DNA from 2 places in the Nocardiopsis sp. NPDC101807 genome. Region 2 is predicted to be linked to the other one. Evidence: predicted binding sites of a transcription regulator. Region 2 holds the regulator's gene; the other holds the start of a gene.

Evidence for each region. The regulator LexA, encoded in region 2, represses DNA repair genes until DNA is damaged. The targets are predictions, from matches to a motif close to TCGAACANNTGTTCGA.
Region 1: a site for LexA is predicted at 2,880-2,895, ahead of ACIRPH_RS17500 (DUF6504 family protein). Genes of this name have one in related genera too.

The regions. Positions count from the first base shown of each region.
Region 1 covers NZ_JBIWMK010000005.1:297,837-302,501, forward strand. The annotation lists gene ACIRPH_RS17480 (glycoside hydrolase family 3 C-terminal domain-containing protein) at 1-131, shown strand, start outside; gene ACIRPH_RS17485 (ROK family protein) at 244-1,515, opposite strand; gene ACIRPH_RS17490 (GNAT family N-acetyltransferase) at 1,630-2,214, shown strand; gene ACIRPH_RS17495 (NUDIX hydrolase) at 2,267-2,737, shown strand; gene ACIRPH_RS17500 (DUF6504 family protein) at 2,908-3,168, shown strand; gene ACIRPH_RS17505 (M48 family metallopeptidase) at 3,286-4,215, opposite strand; gene ACIRPH_RS17510 (DivIVA domain-containing protein) at 4,547-4,665, opposite strand, start outside.
Region 2 covers NZ_JBIWMK010000007.1:393,597-398,261, forward strand. The annotation lists gene ACIRPH_RS23065 (vitamin B12-dependent ribonucleotide reductase) at 1-1,123, opposite strand, end outside; gene nrdR (transcriptional regulator NrdR) at 1,280-1,780, opposite strand; gene lexA (transcriptional repressor LexA) at 2,496-3,215, shown strand; gene ACIRPH_RS23080 (alpha/beta hydrolase family protein) at 3,446-4,546, shown strand; gene ACIRPH_RS23085 (hypothetical protein) at 4,587-4,665, opposite strand, start outside.

The DNA.
Region 1 (4,665 bases), on a different contig from region 2:
GCTACGGCTTCACGGCCGTCCGCGCGCCCCTGGTCCCCGACGGCGTGCCCGCCCACGGGATCCGCGACGTCTACCTGGTGTTCGAGAGCTCCGGCACGGCGGTCGCCACCCTGGGGTTCTCCCGGGACTGACGCCGGGCGGCCCCGGCCGGGCGCCCGGGGCGGGGGCCGCCCGTGGGACCGCGGGGCCGTCCGGCGCCGACGACCACGCCACCCGCCTCGACCGGCGCGCCTGCGGGACCGCCTACGGGCCGTCCGGGACCGCCGCCCGGGCGGCCCCCGGCGCGGGGAGCGGCAGCAGGCCGACGTCGAGCGCGTGGATCATCGAGGCGGCCGCGCCCCGGGCCGCCGCGCTCAGGCCCAGGGCCGACAGTTCGATCCGGCAGCCGCCCGCCCCCGGCGCGAACACGTTCGCCACGACCTCCGCGCGGCAGCCGGGCAGCAGCCACGGACCCATCGGCACGAAGTACCCGCCCAGCAGCACCACGCTCGGGTTGGTGACGTTGACGAGCGTCGACAGCCCCCGGCCCAGCCACACGCCCGCCCGCTCCAGAGCGCCCACGGCGACGCCGTCACCGTGCCCGGCCCGCTCCACCGCCACCGCCACCAGTTCCGCGACGTCGCTCCCCGACAGGGCGCGGTCCGGCACGCGGTCCGGCACGGCCCCGCGCACGATCGCGCCGATGCCCGCCAGCGACTCCAGGCAGCCGCGGCGTCCGCAGGCGCACTCCGGGCCGTCCGGGGCGAGCGCCAGGTGGCCCACCTCGCCCGCGAACCCGCCCGCGCCCCGCAGCAGCTCGCCGCCGGCCAGGATGCCCGCGCCGATCCCCACCTCGCCGGTCACGTACGCCAGGTCGGGCGTGCCCGCGAAGGACCCCACCCGGTACTCCGCCATCGCCGCCAGGTTCGCGTCGTTGTCCACGTGGACCGGCACGTCCCCCGCCCCGGCCGTACGCAGCAGGTCCCTCACCCGGTTCCGCAACCGCACGTCCTGCCAGCCCAGGTTGGGCGCCCGCGTGACGGTTCCCGCGGGCGCGTCGATCAGCCCCGGCACGGCCACACCCGCCGCCACCACGGCCCGCCCGCTGAGCTCCGGGGCCTCCATGGTCTCCCGCAGCGTCCGCGCGATGCGCCGCGCGCACGCCTCCGGCCCCGCCGAACGCGCGTCGAAGGGGACGTGGCGGCCCACGAGTTCGTTCCGCAGCAGGTCCACGGCGACCACCGACAGGTAGTCGACGTTGACCTCCAGGCCGACCGCGGCCACCGAGGAGTCGTCCAGCGCCAGCAGCACGCCCGGCCGGCCCACCCTCTGCCGCGAGGTCTCCCCGGTCTCCCGGACCAGGCCCCGCGCCATCAGGTCGGCGACCAGGCTGGACACGGTGGTCTTGTTCAGGCCCGTCGCGGACGCGACCGCCGAGCGCGAGCACGGGGCCAGCGCGCGGACCGTGCGCAGCACGACGCCCAGGTTGGTCTCGCGGACCGTCTGGAAGCTGACCGTTCCCGAACCGACCGTCACCGGGTCCCCCTCGCGTCGCCGGCGCCGCGCGCCGTGCCCGGATCGTACAGGGGCCGCGGAGGGCGCGCGGAAACCCGGTTGCGCCGTTCCCGGCCCTCTGCTGGAATCCCGACCATGGTTCCTCCCGACGTCTTCCGCGACCAGCCCGGGCTCCACGGGACGAAGGTCCGGCTCGTGCCCCTCGACGCCGGGAGCGGCGAGGCCCTGGTCGGTCCGACGGTGGACATGGACCCCGAGGTCCGCCGGTTCACGGGGACCCACCGCCGGTTCACCGAGGACGTGCTGCGGAGGTGGTACGCCACCCGCCCCGACCACCACGACCGCGCCGACTGGGTGATCGTGTCGCAGGAGGACGGGACGGCCGTGGGCGACTGCGCGCTCCTCGAACTCGACCCGGACAACGCCTGCGCCGGGTACCGGATCGCGCTCAACGACATGGCCCTCACCGGGAGGGGCTACGGGACCGAGGCCACCGACCTGGTGCTGGAGTACGCGTTCACGGTGGCGGGCCTGCACCGGGTGGGCCTGGAGGTGTTCGCGTTCAACGCCAACGCCCAGAAGTCCTACGCCCGCTCCGGCTTCGTCAGGGAGGGCGTCCGGCGCGAGTGCCTGCGCTGGAACGGGGAGTGGCACGACGCCGTCCTCATGTCGGTCCTCGCCCAGGAGTACGGGGAGCTGCGCGCCTCCCGGGGGCGCTGAGGGGCGCGGTGCGTGCGGCGGCCGCACCGGCGGGTCTCGTAGGCTCGTGCGCATGCCCGTACCTGACTTCCTCCTCGCCCTGCGCGACCACGTCGGCCACGGTCTCCTCCCGCTCGTGGGGGTCACGGGGGTGGTGATCGGCGAGAACGGCGACATCCTCCTGCACAGGCGCGCCGACGACGGCCGCTGGGCCGCGCCCGGCGGCATCCTCGAACCCGGGGAGCAGCCCGCCCGCGCGGTCGTGCGCGAGGTGTGGGAGGAGACCGGCCTGGAGGTCGAGGTGGAGAGGCTGGCCAGCGTGGTCGGCCAGGAGCCCCACACCTACCCCAACGGGGACCGGGTCCAGTTCCTCGACCTGGCCTTCCGCTGCCGTGTCGTCGGCGGCGCCCCAGACGCCGGCGGGGACGAGACCCTGGAGGTCCGGTGGTTCCCGCCGGACGCGCTGCCGGACATGGCGCAGCGCGTCCTCGACCGCATCGCGAACGCCCGCGCCGACGACCCCGCCCCGTACTTCGTCGTGTAGGGGAGCCGGCTCCGGGCCCCCGCGCGGCCGGGCCCCGCGACACGCCGGAGGCGGTTCCACCGCCCCGGGAGGTCCGCGCCCCTAGGGTGTTCCGGGTCCGACACCGCCCGGCAGGGCGGCCGTTTCGAGAGGTGTGACTTTCTCGAACAAGAGTTCGATAGGCTGCCCGCGTGAGTCTCCTGAACGAACACATCGACGTACGTTCCACCCGGGGCGGGACCCCCGCCCGGTTCACCTGGCGCGGTCGCACCTTCCGGGTGCGCAGGATCATCGGGGACTGGCCCGCCCGTCCCGAGGTGCCCGGGACGCCCGCCACCCAGGTCCACCTGCTCCGCGTCTCGGCGGAGTCCGAGGCGGGGGAGCCCAGCATCATCGACATCACCCGCGACGTCGCGTCCGACCGCTGGACCATGCGCCGCCAGTGGAGCTAGGGCGTGGCCCCCGGGTGCCTCCGGCGGGATCGGCGCCCGCGCCGACCGCCGCGAGCGGTCGCCGGGCCGTCTCCCGCCGGACGAGCGGCGAAGGGCGGCCGGTCGCCGGCCCGGCGGTCAGAGGAAGACGCGCCCGCGCCTGGTGCGGTCGCGTAGGGCCGCCATCCGCCGCGTGTTGCTGGGGCGGCGGATCAGCAGGTGGTACAGCAGCAGGGAGCAGCCCCGGTCGGTGCGGGCCCGGTCCGCCATCTCCCCCATGTTCACCCGGGTGTAGAGGCGGGTTCCACCGGCGAGGAGCCTGACGGCGTGCGCGCCCTCGGGGAAGCGGGAGTAGGCGTGGTCGTCGGCGGTGTACTCCATCGCGCGGGCCAGCGCCGAACCGAGCCCCGGGACGAGGTCCCCGCCGATCGTCGCCATCCGCCGCCAGAAACCGGTGTGGCCGGCGGCCACGTGGCCGAGCTGGTGGGCGACCAGGAACGCCAGGGCCTCCGGGTCGCGCAGCCCTCCACCGCCGTCGAACAGCGCGTCCGACAGCACGAGGTAGCGGCGCCGCCCGTGGCCGGAGGCGTCCGTCCCGCAGGGTCGGCCGCCGATCCGGACATACGCCTCGGGGGGTCTCGACAGGCCCATGTCGGCGGCCAGGGACACCACCGTCCGGTACGCCTCGGGGAACTGCGTCGGCGAGATCTTCACCGACTCCGCGCGGCGCCGGGCGTACAGCAGCCCCCGCGCCGCCCAGCACACCGCGGGTACCGCCGCCAGCGCGCAGACCACGTACTCCCACGACCCCGTCGCCGCCCACACGGTGCGGGCGAGCACCGCGGCCATCAGAAGGGTCACGGCCGCGCACGCCGCCAGCAGCGGTCCCTCCCACGGATGCGCGGGTGTCGGCACGAGTTCCTCGTCCGCGTCGCACGGGACCAGGTCGGCGGGGCGGTCGGCCGCCGGCGGGAGCCGCGTCCCCGCCCCGGAGGGCGCGGTGGGGGCGGGCGCGCCGTGGACCGGCCAGGCGGTGGCGCGGCCCTCCGGGCACGTCGGGTGGAACATCCTGCCTCCCCTCGGATCACGGTCAGTGAGACAGCAGGGTCGACTACTCGCTGTGTTCAAATATTACTTTCCGCTTCCCCGGGGATGGGGTTCGCGCGCCACGGCGTGTCCGGAAGAGGCGGGTCGGTACTGGTTGCCCGGGCGGCAGGGCCCCGCCCGGGACGCGCCCCCGGCGCGGGCCCTGCGCGGACGTGCCCGCCCGCCGGGCGGGCCCGCCCCCTCCACGGGCCCGCCCCGACCGCGGCGCCGGAGGCCGGGGGGGGGCGCCCGCGGCGGGGCCCGTCGGCCGCGCCGCGATCACGCGCCCGGTGCGCGGCGGGGCCCGCGCCGACTACTGCTGCTCGTAGCGGCGCAGCTCCTCCGCCAGCGCGTCCAGGAACCGGTCCACCTGCGCCGGGTCGTACCCCGGGCGCGCCCGGGTGGTGGCGAACTGGACCCGCTCCACCTCCG
Region 2 (4,665 bases):
TGCAGGAGGAGTCGTCCAGGGACAGGTACTCGCTGCACGGGTTGCTGGCGCTGATCCGCCCGGTCTCGGGGTTGGTGTGCCAGTCCTGGATCGTGCCGTCGTACTGGATGCCGGGGTCGGCGCACTCCCAGGCGGCCCTGGCCATGCGGGTGAAGAGGTCCTTGGCGTCCACGGTGGCGACGACCTCGCCGGTGGTGCGGGAGGTGAGGCCGAACTCCGATCCGGTGTCGACGGCGCGCATGAACGCGTCGGAGACGCGGACGGAGTTGTTGGCGTTCTGGTACTGGACGCTGAACATGTCGGCGCCGCCCAGGTCCACGTCGAAGCCCGCGTCGCGCAGGGCGCGGATCTTGTGCTCCTCGCGGGCCTTGGTCTCGACGAACTCCTCGATGTCGGGGTGGTCGACGTCCAGGACGACCATCTTGGCGGCCCGGCGGGTGGCCCCTCCGGACTTGATGGTCCCGGCCGAGGCGTCGGCGCCGCGCATGAAGGACACGGGACCGGAGGCCGTGCCGCCCGAGGACAGCAGCTCCTTGCTGGAGCGGATGCGGGAGAGGTTCACACCCGCGCCGGACCCGCCCTTGAAGATGATCCCCTCTTCCTTGTACCAGTCGAGGATCGACTCCATGGTGTCGTCGACGGAGAGGATGAAGCACGCGCTGACCTGCTGCGCGGAGGCCGTCCCGACGTTGAACCACACCGGCGAGTTGAAGCTGAACAGCTGGTTGGCGAGGGCGTGCTTGAGCTCGTGGTCGAAGATCTCCGCGTCCTCGTCGCCGGCGAAGTAGCCGTGCTCGACGCCGGTCGCGGTGTAGACGCCGACGACGCGGTCGATGAGCTGCTTGAGGCTCCACTCGCGCTCGGGGGTGCCGACGGCTCCGCGGAAGTACTTGCTCGCCACGATCTGGGTGGCGTTCATGGACCAGGAGGCGGGGAACTCCACGCCGCGCTGCTCGAAGTTGACCGTGCCGTCACGCCAGTTGGTCATGACGACGTCGCGGCGCTCCCATTCCAGGGAGTCGTACGGGTGCGTCCCGGGGGTCGTGAAGACCCGCTTGATCTTCAGGCCCTTGCGGCTCCCCTTGCCCTTGCGCCCCGTCGAACCGCTGGCGGTTTCCGTCATCGTTGATTCTCCCCCTACCTCGTGGGCACGGCCTGCCCAACCGTGCACGGCGTCCTCGGAAAATACGGGACGGCCGGTCACGGGAGGACGTGTCCCGCGGTGTCCGGCCGGCCCCTGCGGTGCCCCGCCCGCGGCCCTCTCCCGGCCGCGGGGGCGCTACCCGGTGGTGGTGCTGCTCTCGGGGAGGGGTCCGGCCGCGCCGTCGCCGCCCTCCCGGTCCTGCCGCAGGCTGGCGATCTCGGCCTCGAAGTCGGCGAGGCTCTCGAAGCCGCGGTAGACGCTGGCGAAGTGCAGGTAGGCCACCTCGTCCAGGTCACGCATGGGGCCGAGGATGGCCAGGCCGATCTCGTGGGCCGGCACCTCGGCGACGCCGCGTCCGCGGATCTCCTCCTCGACCTTCTGGCCGAGCTTGGCGAGCGCGTCCTCGGAGACGGGCCGGCCCTGGCAGGCCCGGCGCACCCCGGCGATGATCTTGGTACGGCTGAAGGGCTCGGTGACCCCGGAGCGCTTGGCGACCATCAGCAGGACGGTCTCCTGCGTGGTGAACCTGCGCTCGCACACGGGGCAGGACCGGCGGCGCCTGATGGCCGCGCCGTCGTCGGTGGACCTGCTGTCGATCACCCTGGTGTCCGGATGGCGGCAGAACGGACAGTGCATCCTGGTTCACCTGCTTCCCTCACCGAATCGACACCCTGTATCTCTACTAAACCACAACTCCTGGGCAATCCATCCCACGAGAGCACCAGATGTTGTGGTCGAACTTAGGCGCAGCAAGGGGTGGCCCGCAACTCCGCGGCCCGCGTGTCCCGCACGCGGGCGGGAGAGCGCCCCGTCGCGAGGGGGTCTGGGCGCCAGGTCCCGCGCGTCCCGCACGCGGACGGGAGTCGGGGGCGACGGCGGGGAAGGGGCCGGACACGGGGGCGCGGGGAGGCCGGGACGCCCCGGGGGCGGCGGGCTCCGTCGACAAGAATAGCGGCGGAGGCCCCCGGCGCCCGCTGCGACCGGCGGCCCGTCACGGCCGGAAACGCGTCCCACGAGGGGGTTCCGTCCTCGCGCCCGGGATCCGGGAGACCAGTCCCACATCTGCCGGAACCGCCCTCGGGGAGACGTCTTCGCGCATTCCGGGGACAACACCACGTGAACACGTGTACACACGTCGGTAGAGGCCGGAAATTGACCGCGAAAACACGCGGCACAATGGCCCGAGCCATCGAACGCTTGTTTGATATCACCGTGCGCAACGTCTAATGTTGACTGTGATTTCACGCTGGTTTCGCCATCACGCGGACCCCAGGTCGGCGCGGTTGCGGACCGGTGGCGGCCAGTCACGCAATCAGGCCCTGACCGAACCGAATGCCGAGGAGGCCCGGCCGTGCCGGAGGAGAATCCCGGAACCGCAGATTCCACCGCCGTTCTCACCGCAGTGGGGAACACGGGGGGATCCACGCCCGACGCCCCCAAACTCACCGCCCGACAGCAGAGCGTCCTGAACTGCATCCAGCGGTATGTACGCGAGCGCGGCTTCCCCCCCTCGATAAGGGAAATCGGGGAAGCGGTCGGCCTCTCCAGCCCGTCCAGCGTGGCGCACCAGCTCAAGGTCCTCCAGCGCAAGGGCTACCTGCACCGGGACCAGAACCGGCCCCGGGCCGTGGAGCTGCGCTCGCCCGGCCGCTCCTCCGGCCAGACCGTGACCCCCGAGGACATCGACCCCTCGCGCGCCGCGGCCGTGCCCCTGGTCGGCCGCATCGCCGCCGGCGGGCCCATCCTGGCCGAGGAGTCGGTGGAGGACGTGCTCGCGCTGCCCCGCCAGCTGGTCGGGGAGGGCCGCCTGTTCATGCTCACCGTGGTCGGCGACTCGATGATCGACGCCGCCATCACCGACGGCGACCTGGTCGTGGTCCGCCAGCAGCAGGACGCCAACAACGGCGACATCGTGGCGGCCCTGCTGGACGACGAGGCGACCGTCAAGGTCCTGCGCCGCGAGGAGGACGGCCACGTCTGGCTGATGCCGCGCAACGAGGCCTACGAGCCGATCAACGGGGACGCCGCCACCGTCCTGGGCAAGGTCGTCGCGGTCATGCGACGCGTCTGAGCCCGGTCCGGCCCCACCGCCCCGCGCCTCCGGCGCCGTCCCCCGACGGCCCGGGGGCGCCGTGCCGTGGGCGCGCCCAGCACGCCGCTGCCCTACGCGTGGTCGCGGCGCCGTACCGTGCGCGCGGGCGCCCGACGGCCGGACCGGCCCGGGCCGCTCGGCCCGCGCACGGCCGCGGGACGGCCTGTGGACGACGGGGGCCCGCCGGGCGGGGCCGCTAGGCTGGAACCGTGTCCACACCACTCTCCTCCCCCTCCGCCCGGCCGCGTGCCGCACTGGTCGGCGGTGCCCTCGCAGTCCTGCTCTCCACCGCCGCCTGCGCCCCGGCCGACACCGGCGGCGCCGAGCCCCCCGGGGTCGGCGGGGTCGAGCGCGAACTCACCTTCGAGGGCGGCGGGCACGAGGTGGCCGCGAGCTTCCGCACGCCGCACGGCGCGTCCGGGAGCGTCCCCGGCGCACTCATCGTCTCCGGCAGCGGCCCCACCGACCGCGACGGCAACGCGCCCGCGCGGCCCGACGCCGACACCAACCGCAACCTCTCCCGCGTCCTCGCCGACGCCGGTGTGGCCTCGCTGCGCTACGACAAGTTCGGCAGCGGCCCGGATCCCCAGACCGGGGAGGAGACCGGCCCCGGAGGCGTCCGGACGATCGCCCCGGTGGACCCCGAGGTCTTCGACCGGCAGGTCGTGGCGGCGTACGAGGAGCTCGTCGCGCAGCCCGAGGTGGACCCCGACCGCGTGGTCGTCGTCGGCCACAGCGAGGGCGCCCTCTACGCCCTGCGCGCCCACGAGCTCATCGGTTCCGGGCGCCCCTCGCCCGCGCTGGTGCTGGCCGCCCCTCCGGGCACGCGCTACCTGGACCTCCTCGACCGCCAGGTCACCGAGCAGGTCCGTCTGGCGGAGGGGGCGGGCCAGATCGGGGAGGCGGAGGCCGTGCAGCTCCTCTCGGACATGCGCGCCGGGCGGGCCGCGGTCAGGGGAGGGCGCGACCTCACGTCGCAGGAGAGCGACCAGTTCGGCGTCTACACACCGTGGAACGCCGACTTCCTCTCCTTCATGGACGGCCTCGACCCCGTCGAGCTCGGGCGCGACCTGCCCGAGGGCACACCGGTCCTGGTCCTGTGGGGGGAGGACGACGCCCAGGTCTCCCGGGAGGACGTGGACCGGCTCATGACGGGTCTGGACGGCGCCGAACGCGTGGACCTGCCCGGTACCGACCACATCCTCCGGGCCTTCGAGGACGAGCCCGGAGCGGCGGTCCTGGACTCGGACAGACCCTTCGCCGAGGGGGTCGCCCCCGCGCTGGAGGAGTTCCTCGGCACCGCCTGGTAGGGTTCCCGGCCGCCGGGGGCGCCCTGCGGGGCGCCGCCCGTCACTCGGGGATCGACTCCGGGAGGGCCCCGACCACGGCCAGGGCGAGCTCCTCCGCATCGGCGACGATCCGCTCCTCG